DNA from 4 places in the Clostridium sp. FP1 genome. Region 3 is predicted to be linked to each of the others. Evidence: riboswitches for the same ligand, from Rfam matches in the RefSeq annotation. Region 3 holds a riboswitch; each other region holds the start of a gene.
What was found. A riboswitch is a leader RNA that binds a small molecule or an ion and turns the genes downstream of it on or off. The one in region 3 is predicted to bind cobalamin.
Positions count from the first base shown of each region.

Region 1: linked by a shared signal. The riboswitch ahead of cobU (bifunctional adenosylcobinamide kinase/adenosylcobinamide-phosphate guanylyltransferase) and the one ahead of G9F70_RS11325 (helix-turn-helix domain-containing protein) in region 3 are both predicted to bind cobalamin.
Region 2: linked by a shared signal. The riboswitch ahead of G9F70_RS20745 (cobyric acid synthase) and the one ahead of G9F70_RS11325 (helix-turn-helix domain-containing protein) in region 3 are both predicted to bind cobalamin.
Region 4: linked by a shared signal. The riboswitch ahead of G9F70_RS06930 (CGGC domain-containing protein) and the one ahead of G9F70_RS11325 (helix-turn-helix domain-containing protein) in region 3 are both predicted to bind cobalamin.

Region 1 is NZ_JAAMNJ020000001.1:2,454,637-2,461,032, forward strand. It holds gene G9F70_RS11835 (basic amino acid/polyamine antiporter) at 1-418, shown strand, start outside; gene arcC (carbamate kinase) at 503-1,453, shown strand; cobalamin riboswitch at 1,609-1,789, shown strand; gene cobU (bifunctional adenosylcobinamide kinase/adenosylcobinamide-phosphate guanylyltransferase) at 1,951-2,511, shown strand; gene G9F70_RS11850 (ABC transporter substrate-binding protein) at 2,592-3,539, shown strand; gene G9F70_RS11855 (FecCD family ABC transporter permease) at 3,556-4,608, shown strand; gene G9F70_RS11860 (heme ABC transporter ATP-binding protein) at 4,610-5,374, shown strand; gene G9F70_RS11865 (bacteriohemerythrin) at 5,497-5,889, shown strand; gene G9F70_RS11870 (MarR family winged helix-turn-helix transcriptional regulator) at 6,132-6,396, shown strand, end outside.
Region 2 is NZ_JAAMNJ020000001.1:4,354,662-4,361,057, forward strand. It holds gene cbiB (adenosylcobinamide-phosphate synthase CbiB) at 1-778, opposite strand, end outside; gene G9F70_RS20745 (cobyric acid synthase) at 948-2,492, opposite strand; cobalamin riboswitch at 2,615-2,788, opposite strand; gene G9F70_RS20750 (TIGR03943 family putative permease subunit) at 3,009-3,854, opposite strand; gene G9F70_RS20755 (permease) at 3,957-5,087, opposite strand; gene G9F70_RS20760 (methyl-accepting chemotaxis protein) at 5,331-6,396, shown strand, end outside.
Region 3 is NZ_JAAMNJ020000001.1:2,352,844-2,358,774, forward strand. It holds gene cbiQ (cobalt ECF transporter T component CbiQ) at 95-997, shown strand; gene G9F70_RS11310 (energy-coupling factor ABC transporter ATP-binding protein) at 1,010-1,837, shown strand; gene G9F70_RS11315 (energy-coupling factor ABC transporter permease) at 1,902-2,654, shown strand; gene G9F70_RS11320 (energy-coupling factor ABC transporter substrate-binding protein) at 2,654-2,977, shown strand; cobalamin riboswitch at 3,042-3,222, shown strand; gene G9F70_RS11325 (helix-turn-helix domain-containing protein) at 3,433-3,615, shown strand; gene G9F70_RS11330 (hypothetical protein) at 3,713-3,853, shown strand; gene G9F70_RS11335 (hypothetical protein) at 3,874-4,041, shown strand; cobalamin riboswitch at 4,025-4,213, shown strand; gene G9F70_RS11340 (YitT family protein) at 4,375-5,226, shown strand; gene G9F70_RS11345 (sigma-54 interaction domain-containing protein) at 5,281-5,931, shown strand, end outside.
Region 4 is NZ_JAAMNJ020000001.1:1,424,809-1,431,204, reverse strand. It holds gene G9F70_RS06940 (FecCD family ABC transporter permease) at 1-782, opposite strand, end outside; gene G9F70_RS06935 (ABC transporter substrate-binding protein) at 785-1,798, opposite strand; gene G9F70_RS06930 (CGGC domain-containing protein) at 1,875-2,195, opposite strand; cobalamin riboswitch at 2,316-2,494, opposite strand; gene G9F70_RS06925 (alkaline phosphatase family protein) at 2,590-3,312, opposite strand; gene G9F70_RS06920 (ABC transporter permease) at 3,378-4,175, opposite strand; gene G9F70_RS06915 (ABC transporter permease) at 4,159-4,956, opposite strand; gene G9F70_RS06910 (ATP-binding cassette domain-containing protein) at 4,940-5,944, opposite strand; gene G9F70_RS06905 (sensor histidine kinase) at 6,160-6,396, opposite strand, start outside.

The DNA of each region.
Region 1 (6,396 bases), 100 kb from region 3:
AAATTCATTACTACTAACTGATGCATTAACTCAAATATTTTTACTTTCGCTACTTTTACCAGTACTTCAGTCTGCCTATGGTAATGTATTTTTAATTTCTACAACCTGTATTTTAATTCCATATTTACTTTCATCATTATATGCAGTTAAGGTTTCATTAGCAGATGGTCTAGGAGCTAAAGATAAGATAGTTTCTATATTAGCTTGTGTCTATTCGATATATGTGATTTATGCAGTAGGAATAAATTATCTAGGAGCAGCAGTAATACTGTATGCAGTTGGTATATTTGTATTTATAAAGGCTAAGAAAGAAAAGAACGAACCTATTAGTTCAAATGAGAAAATAGCAATGGCTGCGATTATTGTAGTGGCAATCTTAATGATTATACTGCTATCAATTGGTAAAATTAAACTTTAGGTGTAATTTCAATAAAATCTTATAAAATATAAAAGCTGTTAAATAAAATATATTTACTAGCTTAACATAAAAGGAGAGATAAATATGGCAAGAATAGTAATAGCACTTGGTGGAAATGCCCTTCAAGCAAATCCTAAGGATACTACAGCAGAAGCGCAGTTAGTAACTGCAAGACAAACTTCTGGAGCTATTGTAGATTTAATTGAAGAGGGGCATGAGGTAATTGTTGCTCATGGTAATGGACCTCAAGTAGGTCAACTTATAGCTACTTATGAAGCAGCCGCTTCAATGAATGAAAATAGCCCAATAATGCCTTTTCCTGAATGTGGAGCTATGAGTCAAGGTTATATAGGTTATCATCTACAACAAAGCATTAGGGCAGAGATGAGAAAAAGAGGGATAAATAAGGAAGTCGCAACAGTAGTTACTCAAGTAATAGTAGACCCTAATGATCAAGGATTTAAGAATCCAACTAAACCAGTAGGTTCTTTCTTTACAGAGCAGCAAGCGAAGAAACTAATGACTGAAAAAGGATATATAATGAAGGAAGATTCAAATAGAGGCTGGAGACGTGTAGTGGCTTCACCACTTCCAATGGCCATAGTTGAAGAACCTATTATAAAAACATTAGTTGAAGCTGGACATGTTGTTATAACTGTTGGTGGAGGTGGTATACCTGTAATTGACACAGGAAATGGAACACTTGAAGGAGTACCAGCAGTAATAGATAAGGATTTTGCTTCTTGTAAAATAGCAGAATTATTAAATGCTGATGCATTGGTTGTACTTACAGCAGTTGAACAGGTTGCTATTAACTTTGGAAGGCCTAATCAAAAGAATCTTTCAAGTATAACAGTAAAAGAAGCTAAAACTTATATCGAAGAAGGACATTTTGCTCCTGGTTCAATGCTTCCTAAAATAAAAGCAGCTCTTAGCTTTGTTGAAGCAAAAGAAGGTAGAAAAGCAATTATAACATCCCTTGAGAAAGCTAGGGAAGCGATAGGTGGAACAGCTGGAACAGTAATAATAAATTAATAGTGTTTAAATGTAAGTCATAAGCTGAAAATGCTTATGACTTATATTTAACTTTTTTGACGGTTTTATAACCAGTTTAAGTTGATGCAAAGGTATAATGAGTTTCTATTGCTTTAATATTTTTTTGATGTTACAATTATTATTGTAAATTTATAAATTAAATATTAGCTATAGGTGCTCTGTAACAAGGGGTAAAAGGAAAAGTGGTTAAAGACCACTGCAGCCCGCCGCTACTGTATTAGAGGATGAAATCCAAAAAACCATTGGGAAACTGAGAAGGTTGGAGAGTAAGATGACGCTAAAGCCAGTAAACCTGCCTAAATGCTCACGATTTTAGTCTTCGGGGGGAGGATGAAAGATGCATAATTTAACAATAATATTGGGTAATCCAATAGGTGAAAAAAATTAATTGCATTATTCCACATCCATGAGGTGTGGTTTTTTTATTTGCTATTTTTTTACTTATGGATTTATCACTAAATTAATAAGGAGATAATATGAAAAACATTGTACTTGTAACAGGTGGTGCAAGGAGCGGGAAAAGTACCTATGCAGAGAAGTTAGCTAAAGAAGAAAAGGCGGGTGTACTTTATATCGCAACTTCAATTCCATTTGATGATGAAATGAAGGATAGAGTGAAAAAGCATAAAGAAAGAAGACCATCTAATTGGCATACTTTTGAAGGCTATAAGAATTTAAAACAGGTATTTTATAATGAAGAAATACACTTTGATACGATTTTATTAGATTGTATAACAATAATGGTTACAAATCTTATGTTTGATATTTCAGGGGATAAATTTGATGATCTTAATGCTGAGGCTATAGATAGTATGGAAAAAGAAATTCTACAAGAAGTAGCTGATTTTCTTTGCGAAGCTGAAAAAAGTACAAAAACAGTAATTATTGTAACTAATGAAATTGGAGCAGGAATTGTACCAGAATATAAAATGGCAAGGGTCTTTCGCGATATTGCAGGTAGAGTAAATCAGTATATAGCATCCAGGGCGCAGAGCGTTCACTTGGTGGTTTGTGGAATTCCAATTAAAATTAAATAAGTAATTATAAAATCAAAATTTATGGAGGCTAAACAATTAATAATTGTTTAGTGCCCCTAAGGAATACTAGGAGGAAATTTATGTTTAAGAAAAAAAGTATAATAAATATAGTTTTAGCTATTTTTGTTTGTTTTGCGTTTAGTGCATGTGGTAACAAGGGTGCAAGCAACAAGGAGCCGAATATTACTAAAAAGGAAGCTGTAGGTGTGGTATATCCTATAAAAGTAGTAGATTCATATAATAGAACAGTTACCATTGAAAAAGAACCTAAAAGAATTATTACAATTGCACCAAATATAACAGAGGGAGTATATGCCCTTGGCAAAGGTGGAAATCTAGTTGGTAGAAGTGATTACGATGATTATCCAACTGAGACCCTTAAGGTATCCTCTGTTGGTAGTTTATTAAAACCCAATATAGAGAAAATTGTTGAATTAAAACCTGATGTAGTTATTGCATCAACTCATTTTGATAAGGCCGTTGTTAAAAAATTAGAAACTCTTAATATAAAAGTTATAGTACTTTATGGTGAAGAAAGTTTTGCTGGTGTATATGATACAATGTCAAAGCTTGGACAGGTTGTAAATGCTAGTGGAAAAGCACAGTCAATAATATCAGATATGAAAAAGAAGGTTGCAGATATAACGAGTAAGGTAGCAAATGCTAAGAAGCCAGCAGTTTATTATGTAGCAGGTTTCGGTAAAAGTGGAGATTTCACTGCAGGGAAAGATACCTTTATAGGTAATATGATAGAAATAGCTGGTGGTAAAAACGCTGCAGATGATGCAATTGGTTGGAAATACAGTGTAGAAAAGCTTGTAGAAAAGAATCCTGATGTGCTAATATGTTCTAAGTTCTTTGATACAAAAAAAGGTATAGAAGCTACTAATGGTTACAAAGATTTGAAAGCAGTTAAAAATGGGAAATTATTGGAGATTGATGAAAATACTATTGTTAGGCAGGGACCAAGACTTGCAGAGGGGCTAGAATCAATGGCTAAACTAATACATCCTGAACTTTTCAAATAAAAGGGGTTGCACTACCATGACATTTATAGAAAATAAGAGTTATTATAAAAGAGTTTTTACAGTAGGGGTATTTTTACTTATAATTGTGATGATTGCTGCGGCAAATTTCGGAGTGGCAGATATTTCTTTTAAACAGACAGCTTTAATTATAATAAGTAAAATTCCAATAGTAAATAACTTTGTATCCACAGATGGAATTAAGTCCACATCAATAACCATATTATTGAATTTAAGACTCCCTAGAATACTTTTAGCTTGTTTAGTAGGATCAGCACTTTCAGTGGTTGGTACTTCTTTTCAAGGGATTTTTAAGAATCCAATGGCGGACCCATTTGTTTTAGGAGTTTCGTCAGGAGCAGCACTTGGAGCCACTATAACCATGGTTTTTCTTAAAGAAACTCATTTTTTTGGAATGAGCATGGTAGCATTAACTGCGTTTATAGGAGCTATAATAACTACTTTTTTAGTTTATAATATTGCGAGAGTTGGTACAAAAGTTCCAGTGGCCACACTTCTTCTCGCAGGTATTGCTATGAATTATTTATTATCTTCTATAATTTCATTAATGATGACCTTTAACAGCGATAATATTGAACAAATAGTTATGTGGACCATGGGTAGTTTTTCTACAGCAGGTTGGAATGAGGTGATTCTACTATCTATAGTAGTAGTTCCCTCAATATTGTTTATATCTACATTTTCAAGAGATCTTAATATCATGCTCCTTGGTGAAGATAGTGCAAGAAGTCTTGGTATAGATGTAAATGGATTTAAAAAGTACATATTTGTAATAAGTACACTAATGGTGGCAGCAGTTGTATCTGTAAGTGGAATAATTGGATTTGTAGGACTTATAGTGCCTCATGCTATTAGAATGATTTTTGGATCTGATAATAGAGTAGTTATACCATTTTCTGCACTTGGAGGAGCTATATTTTTAATAATTTGTGATACGCTTGCAAGGGTAGTAGTGCCTCCGTCTGAAATACCAGTCGGAATTATAACCTCAATTTTTGGAGTTCCATTTTTTATATATCTATTATATAGAACAAAGAAGAAGGCGGTATAAATTGATAGAGATAAATAACGTATGCTTTTCCTTTGAAAAGGAAGTATTAAAGAATATTAATGTAAATATTGAAAGAGGAAAATTTTATACCATCCTAGGACCAAATGGATCAGGTAAAACTACTCTTTTAAGGATACTATCAAAATCTCTCCCTATGGAAAAAGGTGAGATTTATATTGATGAAGTGGATTTAACCCAAATAAAACCAAAGGTGCTAGCAAAGGAAATGGCTGTAGTGCCACAAAGCACAGAAATTGAATTTGATTTTTCAGTACAAGATATAGTTCTTATGGGAAGAACTCCTCATATTTCTAGATTTTGCTCAGAAAGTGAAAAAGACATAAAAATAGCTATGAATGCTATGAAAATAACCAACACTTGGGAGCTTAGAAATAAAAGCATAAATGCGCTTAGTGGTGGAGAAAAACAACGAGTTGTTGTGGCAAGAGCAATTGCTCAAGAAACAGGAATAATTCTTCTAGATGAGCCTATTTCTCACCTAGACATTCATCACCAAATTGAAATAATGAATCAATTAAAAGAACTAAATCAAAATAAAAACATAACGATTATTGCAGTGCTTCATGATTTGAATTTAGCAGCTGCATATTGTGATCATATGATACTAATGCATAATTGCGGAGTCTACAAAGATGGAATCCCAGAGGAAGTATTAACTGAAGATATAATTAAAAAAGTTTATGGATTAGATGTCTATATAACCAAAAATCCTAAAACAGGAAAAACTTTTATTATGCCTTTTTAATATAAAAACAGTATGTAAAAATATAAATCAATATGGAAATTATTGTTGTAAAACGAATTTAAATAAAGTAATATAAGTTATGAGAGTAAATTACAATCAATTTAATTGGAGGAGATTAATAAATGTTTGAAATGAAAGAAAAATATAAAACCGGTATTCTACTTATTGATACCGAGCATGAAAAACTTTTTGAAATAGGTGAAAGAGCCTATCAATTATTAAAAAGTCCATATAATATGGATAAATATGATAAAATAGTGGAAGTAATTGAAGAACTAAAAGCGTATACAGTTTATCATTTTAAAGATGAAGAAAAGTATATGGAGAGTATAAATTATAAAAGATTATTCACTCAAAAAATAGACCATGCAAATTTTATTAAAAAAATATATGAAGTAAATTTAAGTAAAGTTGATGAAAATCAAGATGAGGCTATAATGAAAATATTAACTTTTTTAAATGATTGGCTGATTAATCATATATTAGAGAAAGATTTACTTATACCAGGAAGATAGAAATTTTTAAAGATATTTACAATGTTATAATGAATTTAAAAAAGAGAATCAATAATTGATTCTCTTTTTTGTACATCAAAATATCATAATTTAAAATTTTAATATTTTGTAAGGTATACATTAAGAAAAAAAATATATAAGAAAAGTTATTATGTCAAAGGTATATATAAATTGATAAAAAATAATAAATCTTATATAATAATACTAAGAGAATATTCGATTATAAAAAGTAGGAGGCTATAATGTTTGATATTGAATCATGTGTGTGTTTTATAAATAACAAGACATCTAAAAAAATGGCGGATATGTTTAATGAAAGATTAATTCCGTTTGGTGTAACCAGAGTTCAGTGGATGGCCATGTATTATCTATTAAAATACGGAGATATGAATCAAAAGGACTTAGGAGAAAGAATGGACATTAAAGAGTCTACTGTGGCTAGGCTTTTAGATAGAATGGAAACAGAGGATTTAATTGTAAGAACTCAAGCCAAGGAAGATAGAAGAA
Region 2 (6,396 bases), 2.0 Mb from region 3:
CTGCTGCACCTTCTGGATAAGCACAATTAGGGCTTTTATGATTTTTTCTATCTCTTATCATTACTTTTATACTGGCAGCGATATTCCCTCCAACCAGTGGTGCTGCTAAACAAATTAAAAGTCCCGTTATTCTTGCTGGTACAAAATTAAATACATCATCTGTTTTTGCTGGAAAGAATCCAATATATTTATATTTCTCATTCATATATCCAAGCATTGAATCCATAGTATTTACGCCCTTATACATCATAGCTAAGGGCGCTCCACCTAGTATTGCATAAAGAATAGGGGCTATAACACCATCTGCTGTATTTTCTGCAATAGTCTCCACATCTGCCCTTATTATTTCATACTCACTAAGGGTTTTTGTATCCCTACCTACAATGTAAGATAATTTAACTCTTGCGTCTTCAATATCATTTTTAGCTAAGGAGTCATATACCTTCTTCCCCTCTTTATGAAGTCCTCTAGTAGCTATTGTTGTCCAAAGCAATATTATATTAAAAATATGGTATAGCCAAAAAACCTCACTAGAAACCTTCAAAATTATAAAGGGTACTAAATAACTTGAAAAAGCTACTACGACTACAATGGCCCCTCCAAAAACTTTAATTTGCTTATTGGTTTTACATAGCTTTCTAGCCAGCTTATCTAATGCAGATATAAGTTTTCCTATATAAATCACCGGATGTGGAAACCAATATGGATCTCCAATTAATAAGTCTAGAACAACCGCTAATATTAAATCTACTACATTCATGGCAAATAGAATTTCCATATTAATTCCTCACTATCTTATAATGTTTTAATTTTTTATAAAGTTGTTAACTGTCTTCAACTTGTTACCTGTCCCCAACTTTTTAGATTAAATTAGTTCAATTAATTGTTAACTGTCCCCCACTTTTTAGTTCAATTAATTGTTAACTGTCCCTCACTTTTTAGTTTAATTAGTTGTTAACCGTCCCCAGCTTTTTTAGTCCCATGATTTTATAGATTGAGTCCATGTCTATACTATCTCTCACTATATCTGCTAGCTTGTCTATTTCTTTTTCTCTTAAACTTTCATATACCTTAGATTTTTTAGTCTCCATAGCTTTTTTTACTCTTAGCGCATTTACTATATATTCTCTAAATTCTACTCCATCGAAAATTCCATGAATATATGTACCCATAATATTTCCACCTTCATTAATTGCTCCGTCAAAGGAAGACGAGTGCTCACCTTCTAATGAAGGGCTCTCACTATTCTTTTCATATATTTCAAAGAGTGGTTTTGCCTTATGCCCATACTTACAAATCCCCATATGTATTTCATAACCATAGACTTGAATATTATCACTATTCACTACGTTAATAGCTCTCATATTAATGCTGCGCGCCTTTACTCTTGTAGTTATTTTTTCTTCCTCGAATACTGTATCTATGTCTAAAAGCTTCATACCCTCTATTTTTTCTAAATTTGTTTCTACGCAATAAGGATCATTTAAGCTATTTCCTAGCATTTGATACCCTCCACAAATACCTAATACCTTACCTTCTACGCTATATTTCACAATAGCCTCTGCAAGTCCTGACTTTCTTAGCGTAATTAAATCCTCAATAGTATTTTTAGTTCCTGGTATTATAAGTAAGTCTGGATTTCCCAATTCTTCTTTAGTTGTAACAAATCTAACTGATACATCCTCTTCAGTCTTTAATGCATCTAAGTCTGTGAAATTTGATATATGTGGCAGCCATATCACGGCAACATCAATAGGTGCAGTGATTTTTTTGTTAAATTCTACTGTACCATCTTCATCTTCTAAATCCAGTCTAAAGTAAGGAACTACTCCGGCGCAAGGGATATGTATAATATCCTCTAGCATTGTCAGACCTGGCTTTAGGATTTCTATATCCCCTCTAAATTTATTTATAATAGTGGCTTTAACTCTTTTTTTCTCTTCCTCATTCAGTAAAAGCATTGTTCCTGCTAGAGAAGCAAATACTCCACCCTTATCTATATCTCCAGCTAGGATTACAGGGGCATCTATAAGCTCTGCCATTCCCATATTTACTATATCTCTATCTCTTAAATTAATTTCTGCTGGGCTTCCTGCGCCTTCCATTACTATAATATCAAATTTCTTTTCTAACTCTTCAAACTGCATCTTTAACATATCTTTAAATTCCACTTTCATATTATGATATTCCATAGCTGTACTATTTCCAAAAACCTTCCCATTAACTATAACTTGGCACTTTTTATCTGAGGAAGGTTTTAATAAAATTGGATTCATAAATACCTCTGGCTCAAGTCCAGCTGCATAGGCTTGAAGTACTTGTGCACGCCCCATTTCTTTTCCATCCAATGTAATATAAGAATTCAATGACATATTCTGTGACTTAAAAGGACACACAGAAAACCCATCTTGTTTAAAAATCCTGCAAAGTGCTGTTACTAATATGCTTTTCCCTACAGATGAAGCCGTTCCTTGAACCATTATTTTAGCCATTACTATCCCTCCTTGTATGTTTTTTTTATGCAAAATAAAAAACAGCAAGCTTTCGCACCTGCTGTTATGTACAAAATTTCATTGCACTAACTTAATTTCTACAAGTTCTTTCCCGCCGAAAGTTTAATATTACTGATTTAGGCAGGTCTCCTGGCTCTTGATTCACTCTCCCCTTTCCCTTGCCCTTTCGGGTGGTTATAAAAGGTTCGTCCTCAATTACAGTAGCGGGGGCTGCTGTGGATTTAAACCACATTCCCTTTTCACCCTATTAAATAATCTACTAACGTAGCTTTGTCTACTAATGTAGCTTAATCTACTAACGTAGCTTAATTAATAAAAGGCACCTAAAAAATATCTATTCACTTTTTTAAAAAAATCCTATAATAAAATTAAATTTATTAAAAATCACAATATTTAATGTATTTCTACATTGTTAAGTTTATAGCATTACATGAGTTATGTCAATAACTAAGAATTCCATATGCCTTTAACATGTTTCTTAAATTTTGGAATTAACTAATTATATATATACTCATTATTGTGCTTATCTATTTTTTCTATTTTATTCACTTTAATTATTGGAATCACAGTAATTTGTCCACTTTTTGAATCCACATATTCTCGCTCCCCAAGTGTTCCCTCTACATTTACCCAAGTGCCTTCTGTGAATGATTTTTCCTCGGAATAACCACACAAAATTCCCAGGAGCTGTGCATCTGCAGCGCAGCAACTTACAATGATTCTAGATAATATAAATTCCCCTTCATTAAGTCCCTTTTGTTTATATATGAATCCTTTGGTATTAATGACTCTACCAACATAATTGTGCGGCTTTCCATATATATCTTCATAAATTTTTATAAAATTTTCTTTAGTAATATCTATAGTTCCACCTTTTACTGCTACCATATTTTCTAAAGACTTATTTGATGAAACGTTAGCGCCGTCAATAGAATTAATGTGTTCTTCATTATGCTCACATACCTCTGTTCCATCCGCTAGAACTTTATGTTTATGCTTTAAGTTACTAATTTTCAACTGTGAGTTTAATGAAAACCCCTTATTCATGGCGCTGTAAGTACTCATACCCACCGGTTTTAATAGAAATCCTAAAGTAAGCGGGATTAAAAACATGATATATCCAATTTTTAACCTTTTATCCTTTTTAAATGCATAAATATTTTTTCCTTGAAAAATAAGTAAAGTAATAAAAAAGTATAATGCAAATTTTACGTATTTAACCATTTTGGGATGTACAAATAAAGTTATTTTATTTGTACTTATTATCATATAAAAATAACAAGTGAAGCCTGTGAGTATAAGAAACCATATCAATTCATTTAAATTTAACTTCTTTTTCAACCCTTTCCTCCTTATATAACCCTGTGATTAGATAATAGTTATTAATTAATATATCCCTTGTAGGTAGATACTTATTATAGTTTTATCCATATAAAGAATTATCTATAAAGTTAAAGCATTGCTTAACACCTCAAGAGGAAATATGTTTGCTATAACAGCTAAAATAAAGCAAATAGTAATTATAAGAAAAATCAGTTTAGCTACAAAATTTAATTTGAAACTCCCACAAAGCATAATTGTATTTTTTATATCTAACATAGGCCCTAAAATTAAAAATCCTAAAATTGAACCTGAGGTAAATTGACCTAAAAAACCTCTAGCTATAAATGCATCTGTTTCTGAACAAACTGATAATACAAAAGCCAGTATCATCATCACTATTATGGAGGACAACACTCCACCACCTATTGATAAAATATATGTTTTAGGTATAAACACTTGCATACATGTAGATAAAAAAACTCCCATTATAAAGAATCTACCTATGTCATATAGCTCTGCACTTGTATGTGATATTATTTCCTCCATATTACGTATAAACACATTGCCTGCTTTACTATGATTATGACTATACCCACAAGAACAGTTATCATGATTATGTTTAAGGTTTTTCAGTTTATGATGTGCACAACCGCAATCAGCCTTATGTGATTTGCCTCTAGGCTTTTTTACTACTTGTGGCTTAAAAGGACTATCTTTATGAAGTACCCCTATAAGAACACCTATTGTTATAGCACCAATCATACCAAACATAGCCCTTGCTATTACCATATATGACATTCCCATAAAAGCATAATGTGTTGACAATAAAACCACGGGATTCATTATGGGAACTGATAACATAAATGTAACTGCAATACTTAGTGGAACACCCTTTTTAAGTAGTCTCCTAGTTATAGGAACAATAGCACACTCACATACTGGAAAAACAAGTCCCACTAGGGATGCAATTAAAACTCCTACAAATTTATTTTTAGGAATTATTTTAGCAATTGCTTCCTCTGATACAAATATTTGAATTATAGAAGAAGCTAATGCTCCAATTAGTATAAATGGTATACCTTCAAAAATTATACTAAGGAAAATTGTAGAAAAATCATTAATAACCCTGGAATCAAATTTAATAACTGTGGTACTCTGTGCAAAATATATGCCCAATAGTAAGACTATGATGATAATTAAAATTTTTATTAGGTTAATCTCACTATCATAAACTCTTTTATTTCCCTGAATCAACTTCCCAACCCCTTGCTATTAATATTTATACATTCTGAACTATTATATTATCTTGTAATGCTTACTATGCTACTTATAGAATTGTACTTGTTGATTTTTTAATTATATTTAGATTGTTTTGTTTTTGTTTTTATTTACATTAAATCAAATTTTTGTTGTAAATGTTTTAAATTATATTGATTTCAGTGGACAAATAACCTATTATGTTATGTGTTGGATAAATTTAAAAAGAGAGATTATATGAAATTTAAAAGTTTTACAATGAACAGCATTCGTACTAAATTAATTATTAGTTTGGTAGGAATTTGCGTAATTCCATTAATAATAACAGGTTTTGGCTCTTACAATCAGTCAAAGTCAATTCTCAGTAAAAAATTAACAGTCACAAGTAGCCAAACGCTTACAGAAATAAACAATGGATTAGTTGATTACTTTAATGGATTTTCTAATATGGTTTTAATGGCATCAAGTAATTATGATTTTGTGAATGTTGATACAGGTAATAATGCTAAATATATACCTGATATATTAAAAGGCGTAAAAGAAAGCAACAAAGATATACTTTGCATGTATTATGGAACTGCCTCTGGCAAGTTTGATACATATCCTAATGATAAAATGCCTAAGGGATATGATGCGACCACAAGACCTTGGTATAAACAAGCTTTAGATCATAAAGGTCAAATTGTAATAACTCCTGCGTATAAAGATAATGGAACTGGAAACACTGTTGTTACACTTGCAGGAACAGTAGAAAAAAATGGACAAGTAGTTGGCGTTGTGGCAATAGATTTAACATTAGCTACACTTGCACAGCGAATATCTACTAAGAAAGTAGGTAGTACAGGATATGTGTTTATTTCGGATGTATCAGGCAACATTTTAGCTCACCCACAAAAGGAGCTTATTAACACAAATGCAGCCTCCAAGTTGTCCTTTTGGAATAAAGCAAAATCAGAAAATAGTGGTTTTGTTAATTATAAAGATAATGGTACTAAAAAATTTGGAGTCTATCAAGCAAATGCATTAACAGGTTGGAAGCTCGTAGCTACTTTAGATGAAAGCGAACTATCCAGTGATACAAAATCTATTTTACAAACAACCTTTTTAATGATATTGGTAATGGGAATAATTTCAGTATTTATGTCATTATTATTAAGCAAGGGGATATCTAATAATATCCTGAAATTAAAAGAAGTATTTGCTAAGGCATCAAATGGAGACTTAACGGTGTCTATTAACGCTTCAACAAAAGATGAATTTAACGATTTAGCTATATCCTTTAATTTAATGATAAAAAACATAT
Region 3 (5,931 bases):
GTCGGTTCCATTGTTCACAATGTTTCCTCCATTTTTGTGGTTCTAAATTATTCAAGAATGCTAACATGAGATAAAAATTCAAAGGAGGTGTGACATGGGAAAAATTATTATTATTTTATGTGCCATATTTCTGATAGTTGTGGTTTTCTTCAAATGGAAACATGGAGATGGGCACACCAATGGTGATGGGAAACATCATCACCATAAAAGCGGACATAAACATGGCGAAGGGTTTTCAATTGATTTTTATGCTTACACTTCTAAAATCAGACACTGGAATGCTACTTTTAAAGTATCTCTTTCTGCTGCTATACTGATTCTTTGTATTGCATTGGAAAACCCTTATGTATCTGTTGTTGTCATTATTGCAATGGCCTATTTGACCATTGTAAAAGGAGAGCTTCCAGTAAATGAATATTTGTCAATACTGGCGATTCCAATCGTCTTTATTCTCCTTGGTACTTTTACAATTGCCATTGATTTTTCAAAGCAGCCTATGGGACAGTATAACCTGAATCTTGGTTTCTGCTATGTGTTTACCTCTCAGGCAAAGATTAAGGAAGTGGTCTTTTTGATTCTGAAGGTTTTTGCAGCTATAAGTGCCCTACAGATGATGACACTGTCAACTCCATCTTCTGAGATTATCTATGTACTCCGAGCTGCACATGTGCCAAAGCTTATTGTAGAGCTGATGAACCTGATTTATCGTTACATTTTCATTTTAATGGATGTCTATTCCAAAATGAAAAACTCTGCAGAAGCCCGACAGGGCTACTGTGATTTTAAAACTTCCTGTTATACATTTGGAAGCATTGCAAGCAATATGCTAGTTATTTCCCTTAAAAAGGCAAACACTTATTATGATGCCATGGAGGCCAGATGCTATGATGGAGATCTTATTTTTTTGGAGGAAGATAAAAAGGTAGAGACAATACAGATTGCCTATGCAGTAGCATTCATAATTTTTTTGATTCTAATCTGGGGCTTTACAAGATAGAAAGGGGATACTATGGAAAAACCAATATTAAATGTAGAAGATTTATACTACGTCTACGGAAATGGAAAGTCTGCATTGGACGGCGTAAGCGTTGATATCTATGAAGGTGATAAAATCGCTGTCATTGGGTCCAATGGATCCGGAAAATCCACATTTTTCTTGAACATAAACGGTGTATTTACACCAGAACATGGGAAAATCATTTATCGGGGTACTGTCGTCAATAAAAAGAATTTAAAAGAGCTTCGAAAAAAAATTGGAATCGTATTTCAGGATGCGGACAATCAAATAATTGCATCTACAGTTAGGGCAGAAGTTGGATTCGGACCGATGAATCTAAAGCTTCCCAAAGAGGAAGTACTAAAGCGGGTTGATGAAGCACTGGCATATATGAACATCTCAGATTTTAAAGATCGTCCGCCACACTATTTGAGTGGGGGTGAAAAGAAGCGTGTCACCATTGCGGGTATCATTGCTATGAAATCGGAAATTATTATCTTTGATGAACCTACTGCATCACTGGACCCTTTAAATGCAATGATGTTAGAAGAAGTTTTGGACAAGCTTGGTTTGGAGGGTAAGACAATGCTGATTTCCACCCATGATGTAGATTTTGCATATAGATGGGCTAAGCGAGTCCTTGTATTCTGCCAGGGGAAAATTATTGCAGATGGAACACCGCTAGAAATTTTCCAAAACACTGAAATTTTAAAACAGGCAAATCTAAAACAGCCAACTATGATGGAGGTTTATGAATTGCTTGTAGAAAAACATCTGCTGGAAGATACTAAAGCCTATCCGAGAAATACACAAGAGTTCAAGAAAATACTTGAAAAATAGTTAGTTTTTCTAGGCTTTTTAGCTTAGATTAATATAAATTAAAAACAATAAAGGAGGAAAAAAAATGAATCAAAAAGAAAGAAGAATAGTCTCTATTGCAATTGCTTTTGCATTAATTTTCGGAGTAAATACCGTAGCAAACGCAATGCACATTATGGAAGGATATCTTCCACTAAAATTTTGTATAATATGGGGTGTTATATGTGTCCCATTCTTAGTAGCAGGCTACTTATCAATTAAGAAAACATTGTCAGATAATCGTAAATCCATCACTATTCTTGCTATGGCAGGAGCATTCGTTTTTGTGCTATCATCTTTAAAAATTCCGTCAGTAACAGGAAGTTGCTCACATATGACTGGTACTGGACTTGGTGCAATCTTATTCGGACCAATGGCAGTGAGTATTCTTGGAATCATTGTACTGATTTTTCAGGCAACCCTGCTTGCTCATGGGGGACTGACAACGCTTGGTGCTAATACGTTTTCCATGGCTATTGCAGGGCCGCTTATTTCTTATGCAATCTATAAATTATGTCAGAAGTTGAAAGTCAATAAATATGTAGGCATTTTTCTGGCAGCATCAATTGGTGACCTATTCACCTATTGTGTAACAAGTTTTGAGCTTGCATTTGCATATCCTTCTGCAAGCGGTGGTATCGTAGCGTCTGCTGGTAAATTCCTTGCAGTATTTGCACCGACACAGCTTCCACTGGCAATTATCGAAGGTATTCTGACTGTTGTCATCATTATGGGTCTTGAAACATATGCAAAATCTGAACTTACAGATCTTGGATTTCTAAATGGAGGTGAAAATTAATGGCAAAGACGAAAAAGAAAGTTATCATTTTATTAATTATTGCTGCATTGATTGCCATTATACCATTATTTGCGTTAAAGGGTGCGCAGTTCGGTGGCTCCGATGATGCAGGAAGCAAAGTTGTTTCCGAGATTACAGGTACCGATTATAAGCCTTGGGCCACACCTGTTATGGAAACTTTGATTGGTGGAGAATTACCAGGTGAAATTGAGAGTTTACTCTTTTGTCTACAGACAGGTATTGGAGTCGGTGTTCTTTTCTTTTTCCTCGGAAGATTTGTAGAGAGAACTAAAAAAGAAAATCAGGAGAAGAAAATTAAATAATGGGACTCATATATAAATCATATTGGCGGTATCTAATACTGCCAATATGATTTATATATCACAAAATTGAATATCAGCTTTAGGTGCCCTGAACTAAGGGTTAAAAGGGAAAGTGGTTAAAAACCACTGCAGCCCACCGCTACTGTATTAGAGGATGAAATCCAGAAAACCATTGGGAAACTGAGAAGGTTGGAGAGTAAGATGATGCTAAAGCCAGTAAACCTGCCTAATGTGTAGAATTTTAGTCTTCGGAGGGAGGATGAAAATACGTAATTTAACAATTATATTGGGTTTTTCAATACGTGAAAAAGTTAATTACATTATTCTACATCTTTGGGGTGTGGTTTTTTTTTTGCCGCTTTTTTACACATTTACCATTTAAAAATAAGAAGTCAGAATAATTCTATACAACTATATAAGTAACTCTATGTGAGACAGGGAGGCGTTTATAATATATGGTGACAAGTTCAGAAGGAAAATTCGAGCTGGGCACTTATATGGCTAATATTGAAAAGGAAATTATTGAAAAAACACTGAAAAAAAACCATAATAATGTTAGCAAAACTTCAAGAGAGCTTAGTATTTCAAGACAAAATTTGCAATATAAAATAAAAAAATATAACCTGGACTTGAGATAATAAAATATGTATGGCATATGAAGTTTTAATTTATAATATATTTATTAAAGTAAAGTAATACTAGTTACTCATGTGGATACTGGGAGGTGTTATAAGTATGAGCAAAATAAATAAGTTAATAAAATTTTCATTAAATGATTTATTTAATGCTACGTATTTAAATTTAAAAAGAGCAAGTGCATATGGATGTTTTCCAGAACCACCTCAAATTCTAAAATTAGGGTTAAATAATGTTTAGAATTTGAAGGAGGAACTATTATGAATATGTATCAAGACTTAGCTAAGGAATATCAAATCAATATAACAGGAAATAGAGAAGCAGATAGGGTTATTGTGGAAGAATTTAACAAGAACTCTGTTATGAATAAGGTTCAATTAAAAAAGGTTTTATGGAAGAATTTCAAAGAAACTTTTAAAAAAAAGTAAAGGTATGAGATAGTTTGTATCTCATTTAAAAGGGAATTAGGTGAAACTCCTGAACGGTCCCGCCGCTGTAATGGTGAGAAGCTTTAAATTATACCACTGACAATTTTGTTGGGAAGGATTAAAGCGACTATGATCCAGAGTCAGAAGACCTGCCTTTATTAATGCACCAAGAACGCTACGAGAGATAGGGGGTGACGCATATTTGTACAAAAATGCATTTTATTTTTTGTGATGCTGTCACGCCCTTTAGTAGAAATACTAAAGGGTTTAATTTTTTGCAGGGAAAAAATATTATTCTAATGGGCAAAATAATTGATAATTAGGGGGAGTATTATGAAAACAAAGATAAAGGAATTTGTGCTTATAAATATAGGAATGATTATGGTATCAGCAGGTATGTACTTCTTTTTAATGCCAAACAATTTGGCAACAGGTGGAGCTAATGGACTAGCAATAGTTATAAATAAATTCATAGGGGGATTATCCGTAGGTTGGATTATGATAATAATAAATCTTTTTTTGTTTGTAATAGCATTTATTATTATAGGAAAGAGTTTTGGTGGGAAAAGTGTATATGCAAGCTTTGGCGTATCAGGTATTATAATCGTATTTCAAAAATTTATACCTATTAAAAATCCACTTACAGGAGATATTTTCCTAGAACTTGTATTTGGAATACTAATATCAGGTATAGGTATGGCCATAGTATTTAATCAAAATGCTTCAACTGGCGGTACAGATATATTAGCTAAAATATTAAATAAATATTTTCACATAAATTTAGGAAAAGGAGTTTTAATGTGCGATTTAATTATAACTATAATGGCAGCTTTTGCCTTTGGAATTAAGCTATCATTGTATGCGATGCTTGGAGTTATAATTAATGGTTATGTTATAGATAATATTATAGATGGGATAAACGTATGCAAAGAAGTTACAATAATAAGTAAGAACAGCCATAAAATAAGAAAATATATAAGAGAAGATTTAGAGAAAACATGTACTATATATAATGGAGTAGGGGGTTTTTCAAATGAGAATAAAGAGGTTCTTGTGGTCATTTTAGGAAGAAGGGAGTTTATAACACTTAAAAAATTTATAAACTCTGTTGATAAGGATGCTTTTATAACAGTAAATAATATATATGAAGCCTTTGGAGATGGATTTAAATCGTTAACACATTAAACAAGAAATTCAGGTAACTAATAGAGGAAATTTCTTTAAAGGGGATTGTATATTATGAGTGAGGTTTTAGAGAATATAGAAGAAAGTAATGAAGAAAAAATAAAAAGTGATATTTTTACTATAAGTAAAATGATAATAGAAGATGATAATATGATACAAGTACTAAAGATGGCAAGCAAGGTTTCTAGGGTAAATACCACAGTCCTCGTGCAAGGAGAAACAGGTGTTGGAAAAGAAGGGATTGCGAAGTATATACATTACAATAGTTTAAGAAAAGAGGAATCTTTCGTTGCTATAAATTGTGGAGCTATGCCTAAAAACTTAATAGAATCGGTACTTTTTGGCTATGAAGCAGGATCTTTTACAGGAGCAAATAAGCAGGGTAAAATAGGGGTATTTGAGCTTGCGGATAAAGGAACTATATTTTTAGACGAAGTTGGGGAGTTATCGCAAGAGGTTCAAGTTGAGCTTTTAAGGGTACTCCAAGAACATGAGATAGAAAGAGTAGGTGGATTAAAGCCAGTAAAGGTGGATGTTAGAATAATAGCAGCAACAAACAGAAATTTAAAGGAAATGATAGCAGAAAATTTATTTAGAGAGGATTTATACTATAGACTTAGCGTTTTTCCTATAAACATACCACCGCTAAGAGAAAGAAAGGGAGATATTGTACCACTTATCAAATTCTTTACGGAAGAAATTAAT
Region 4 (6,396 bases), 930 kb from region 3:
TATTTTTGAAGGTCTGTACCTAAAGTTATAGAAACTTCATCACCAAGTAGCATCAAATTAAGAGTTCTATATTGAGTAATAAAAAATAATGTAGCTACTATTACAACAGGAAGAATTATTCTTATATTTTGCCAGTTTGCACCTGCAAGGCTTCCCATAAGCCAATATGTTATACTCTGCATACCATCTTTATCATTAGCAAAGTATACAATAAAACTTGAAAATGCTGAACAAACACTACTTAATGCCATACCTGCCAGCAAAAGCTTTGTGGAATTAGCTCTTCCATTTACATTTGCAAGGGTTAATACAAGTATTGATATTGCAAATGCTCCTAAAAAAGCACAGTTCCCTACATAATTGCTTCCAAAGAAAACACCAACACCAAGCAAAATCGCTAAGGTAGCCCCTAGGGATGCTCCTGAAGAAATTCCTAATATATATGGATCCGCTAAGGGGTTTTTCACAATTGCCTGCATAATGACTCCGGACACTGAAAGACCTATACCTACAGAAACTGCTAAAATAATTCTTGGAAACCTTATAAACCAAACAATATCATAAGCAGGCCCACTTCCTAAAATTTTCCCATCACCAATATTAAGTAGCTTGTACCCTATGATTTCATATACATCTTTTATAGAAATATGGACAGAACCCATTGTTACAGTTATTAAAATAGAAAAAATCAAGAAAATTACAAGCACAATGGAAACACCTATATAAATAGGTGTTCCATTGAGTAAAGCACTTTGTGTATTACTTTTATAAATTCTTTTCATTTTTACTTGTTTCCATATAATTCAGGATATAATCCTTTAGAAATTGTTTTTATACCATCTAAGGTTCTAATACCACTAGCATAAACTTCACCTAGCATTATAGGATGAACCCGTTTTGACTTTATTGCTGAAATGCTTGAAAGTCCAGCATTATTCATAATGCTTTTTAATGCAGCTTCTTTATCAATTTCTTTGCCGTAATAAACAGTGAAAATTACCTCAGGATTAAGCTTTATCAAATCTTCATTTCCTATCTTACCATCTTTATTTGCTACTAAATTTGCTCCAACACCTTTTGCAATATCGCCACCAATACTATCTTCTCCATAAATTCTATATACGCCGTCTTTTTCCACTTCCAAAATCACTGCTTTAACAGCTTGTTTTCCTTTAACCAAAGCCTTTGTTTTTTCAATTTCCTTTTTCATATTGTTAACTATCTCACTTGCTTTATCTTCTACATTGAAAATTTTACCCATGTTTAAAATATCATCATATTCATTTTGCAAACTATCTGGTTTAACAACACTACTATTTTGCGCCATATATGTATTTACACCTCTTTCATGCCAAAACCCTACATCCCCAAGATTTTTTTCACCAAATAGAGAATACCAGCCCAATATGAAATCAGGTTGCAATCCAATAACCTCTTCTTTTATTAGTTTTTTTTCATAATACTTTACTTTGCTAAAAGCACTTTTATATTCATCTTTAACGTCATGATCTAAGCCGGATGCTGCAATTATTTTATCCTGCAATCCTAATGCCAGTAATGTTTCTATTGAATTCTGATATACTGCAACAACCTTCTCTGGTGATTTTTTAAAAGTAATTTTAACAGGCTTTTTAGCATAATTATATGTTGTAATTGTAACAGGATAATGTGAGGACTGTTTGCTACTATTTTCTACTTTAGTTTCTGTTTTTGCTGCAGTTGCTGCATGTTTATTTCCACATCCAGTTGTTCCAAATACCATAAACCCTGCTAAAATCATACTTATTATCTTTTTCATTTGAATTTTCTCTCCTTTGTGTATCTCTTATATACTATGATATATTTATTAATATTACATCACCGCAGATGATGATTTAATGAGTACCTTCTACTACTTCTATATGATATTTCTCAAATATCTCCTTTATTTCCTTAGTTCTTTGAGTTTCGCATTTAACAATACAAACACCAAGGTGAAGTCTTTTAACCCCTTCCTTCTCTAATTTCCCAGCAATATTCATCAAATTTTCAGCAGAATTATTTGAGCAAGCATCACAGGTGAAAAAGGACATAAGCTCTAATTTTTCATTTCCATACATACTGAAATGTTTCTCTTTATTGTTTAAAGCTTTAAAACATCCCATGGTTGTACATATTCCATTTATTTTTTCACATACTCCAATAGCTATCTTCATTTTTACCTCCTATAAAGCAAATTATTTTTCGCAAAAAAATAGCCTTTTAACAATAGTTAAAAAGCTGTAAATTCAAAAAAGTATTTTTCAAACATTTACCACCCCTATCGCTCGTAGAGTTCTCAGTACATTAGAATAGGCAGGTCTTCTGGCTTAAGTATCAACATTCCTGCAGCCTTCCCAGTTTCCCAGTGGCATAATGCAAGAACTCCTCTATTACAGCGGCGGGACCGCGTGGGACTCAAACCCACTTCCCTTTTAATTAACAGATATTAAATACCTATTAAACCTATTTTTACATATTCAATTTTACAAAGTTATTCTACCATACTGTAAGTACATTAATCAAGTAATTTTTAGCATTCTATCATAAAATGACCAGTAACTGTGACTGCTAAAATCTATAAAATAACAGTGGTATCTCCATCTCATTTTTACTTGCCCCACCATGGACTCCTATAAATGAAAGTTCAAAAATATCCTTTTCATACCACCAAATATGATTGTTATCTTTAGGTAATAAAATAAGGTTTCCACATCTTTCTATCATTCGCTGGCTTGGATGTCCTAAAAACCCTTTTTCCTTCAATTCATCAAAAGTATATACGTAAACTAACCCCTTTAACTCTTTTTCTATTAGTTTCTTCACTGTAAATAAATGTTCTTCCTTAACATGAAGGAATAAATCTCTATGAAAACCTGTTGGTGAAATTAAATCATTATTTTTATTCTTCTTTAAATATATATCTATATTAGGTATTATTTTATTTAAATAGCACTTTGTACTTAAATCTGTATCTACTTGCCCATGATCTGCTGAAATCATAACTGCTGTATTTTTAAAGCACCCCTTGCCCTTTTCATAGAGTTTATCCATTTGTTTTAATAATTTCTCCACGGCTTCCACAAATTCTTTTGAAGTATTTCCTTTTTTATGAGCAATAGAATCTATTTCAGGCAAATAAACGTAATAGTACTCTTTGTCATTATTTTTTGTTAAATCCTTTGATAGCGATTCAAATAAATCCTCATATTCATGATACCCTTTCACTGTTGCATCTTTACACATTACACTGGAGTAGGTACTATCATTTTCAATTGATTTTTTATTTATCATATTCTCACCTCATTAAATGACATACTTTAAAATGTCATATCTATTTTAAATATGTTTATTATACATTACAATTTATTTGTTATTAAATTCCCAGATTCATATTTTTTAAGGCCTTTGTAGAACATAGTATAAGCTATTACTACCCATATTAATGCTACTCCTAAAACCTCTAAAAGCATAACAAGAGAAAACTCATTTATCAGCTTTGCAGGTATATAAACCACAAAGGCTACTGGTATAGCAGTATAAAGTATATACTTTACAGCATTATTAAATATGCCTTCTGGATAAATACTAAAACTTATGAAAAATTCTGTTGCAAGTTGTGCTAACCCCTCTGTATTACCTGAATAAAAACTTAAGGCATGAAAGGTCACTAGTACTGAAGATAATATTAAAGCACCTGTAATACAAAATAATAAAAACAATAAGAAACTTCTAACATGAAAACCTTTGATTATAAAAAATAAAATTACTCCATATAAGGTATCACCCCATGCGGATACTATAGTCTTAGAACATAGTATATTAATAAGAGGATCTTTAGGTTGTAGCAGATAGCTATCTAACTCACCATTTATTATCATTCTTGTAATCTGATTTACATTACCAAAGACCACAAAACAAAGACCAAAACTAGTAGACATTAAGGCCCAAAGCATCATTTCATCCTTAAAACCATATCCACCAATGGTGTTTACATTTTCAAATAATATCCACCAAAAAAATATAAATGCTGAATTATTTAGTATCATACCAAAACATTGTACAAGAAAGCTAACCCTGTATTCCATAACTGAAGATATATTAAATTTAAAATAATAACCCATTAGCTTTAAGCTCTTTTTAGCCTCCATTAACATTTAAATTCTTTGCCCCCTTCTTATATAAAGTCATAGCTAAAGTAAAAAATATTCCTAAATATAATAGTTGAATTGAAAATTGTTTATAAAAATTTGAAAGTGAAAAATCTACTGCAAGTTTTGCTGGCACATAAGTTACATAAGCAAAAGGTAGATACTTTGATACCTTTTGGAGCCAATCTGGAAAGAGTTCTATAGGCATAAGCATACCCCCTAAGGTAAATATTAGCTTTGAATAAATCCAAAAGAAAGCTGTATTGTCCTCAAACCAAAATGAGGTTAATGCTAACGTTATATAGATAAAAAAGTTAATACAGCAACCTACAATTAATGATAAGAATATAAAAGGGAGGTGCAGTACGTTAAAATTTTCCAAGGTCCCCGCATATATGAAACCTATAGAAAGTCCAATTATGCCATTAGTTAAAAGTTTTATGCCAATTTCACCTACAAAGTAGGAAAAGCAATAAATAACATAGTTATAAGGCTTGTTCAATAAGTAAGCTATGTTACCGCTCTTCACATCTTCATTTACTTGTACATGTATATCTGTTCTTGAAAGAGTAACAAGCTCCGTAACTATCAAGTACCAAATCATTGCATTTAAACTTAGCCCAGCAATTGTACTACCCTTTTGTGCATATATATTTTTCCAAAGCATTAAATATATAAACATTATGAATACAAAAAATATATTTTTACTAAGAAAATTCCAAAAATACACCAAGCTATTAGACATTGTTATTTTAGATATTTGTCCATATTTAAGAAATACCTTCATGCATGTCGTCCTCCTTATTCAGCTTATAAATATGTGATATTATTTCCTCAAGTGGTGGCTCTGATATGGTTATGTCATTCACCTTTCCGCATTTTATTAACTTAGTTAGCACCTGCTCTATATCTTGTTTTGATGTATCCACTTGAACCTTTATTGCATTTCCCTTATTTTTAATAATATTTAGTTCGCAATTGTCTAGATTCACTATTTCATTATACTTAATCTGTATTATCTTCTTGTTTAAATAGTCATGCTTAAGGCTCTTAATTGTTTCGTTTAATACCATCTCACCATGATTTATAATGATTGCCCTTTTGCATAATTGTTCTATATCACCGGAATCATGAGAGGTTAGGAATATAGTGGTTTTTTCTTCCTTGTTAAGCTGCAATATAAGTTCTCGAATCTTCTGTTTTACAACCACATCCAAGCCTATGGTAGGCTCATCTAAAAATATAATCCCAGGTTCATGTAAAATAGATGCTGCAATCTCACAACGTATTCTTTGACCTAAAGAAAGTTTTCTCACAGGAACATCCATTAAGTCACCTATTTCAAAAATCTCCTTTAAGAGGTCTATTCTCTTTTGAAGCCTTACTTTATCCATTTCATAAATATTTCCCAGTAAATGAAAGCTATCGAGTGGTGGTAAGTGAAACCAAAGCTGTGACTTTTGTCCGAAAACTGTACCTATTTTATAAGACAATTCTTTTCTTTCAGTAGCTGGATTCATACCTAAGACTTCAATATTTCCTGAGGATGGATATAGTATGCCTGTCATCATTTTTATAGTAGTTGATTTTCCTGCTCCATTGGGCCCTATGAAAGCTAATATTTCTCCCTTTTCTACTTCAAAAGAAATATTATTGACGGCATCAATCTCTCGATAGCTTGGTGAAAAAATTGACTTAACGCTCCCCCGTAATCCTTGTTCCTTTGTTTTAACTTTAAAAGTTTTGCAAAGATTATCCACTTTTATTATGCTCATTTTTTAACATCTCCTTTTTTCAAAAAAAATAAAGCCCTAAAAACAAATCTCTAGATTGAGACTCGTCCTTCAGGCTTTTTCCCTAAAAGTGTAGATATCATCCTGTATCGCTCGGACCAGACATTTTTTCAAACCGGAACCCTAGATACACTCTCACATTAAAGTAAATTATAGCATACCTTCTATATTTTACAAGTATATTTTAAAAATATTTTTTATAACCTTATTATTATCTTTGTTCCTTCTGAAAACTTACTAAATACCTCTATCTCACCATTATGAATTTCAATAATTTCTTTGCTTATAGCCATTCCAAGACCAGATCCCTTGTGGCTTTCATCTGTATTTGTAGCTCTATAATATCTATGAAACAGAGATTTTAAATCTTCCTGCGTAATTCCATTTCCATTATCCTTAATTTCTATTATTACACCTGATTTTTCACTTATATT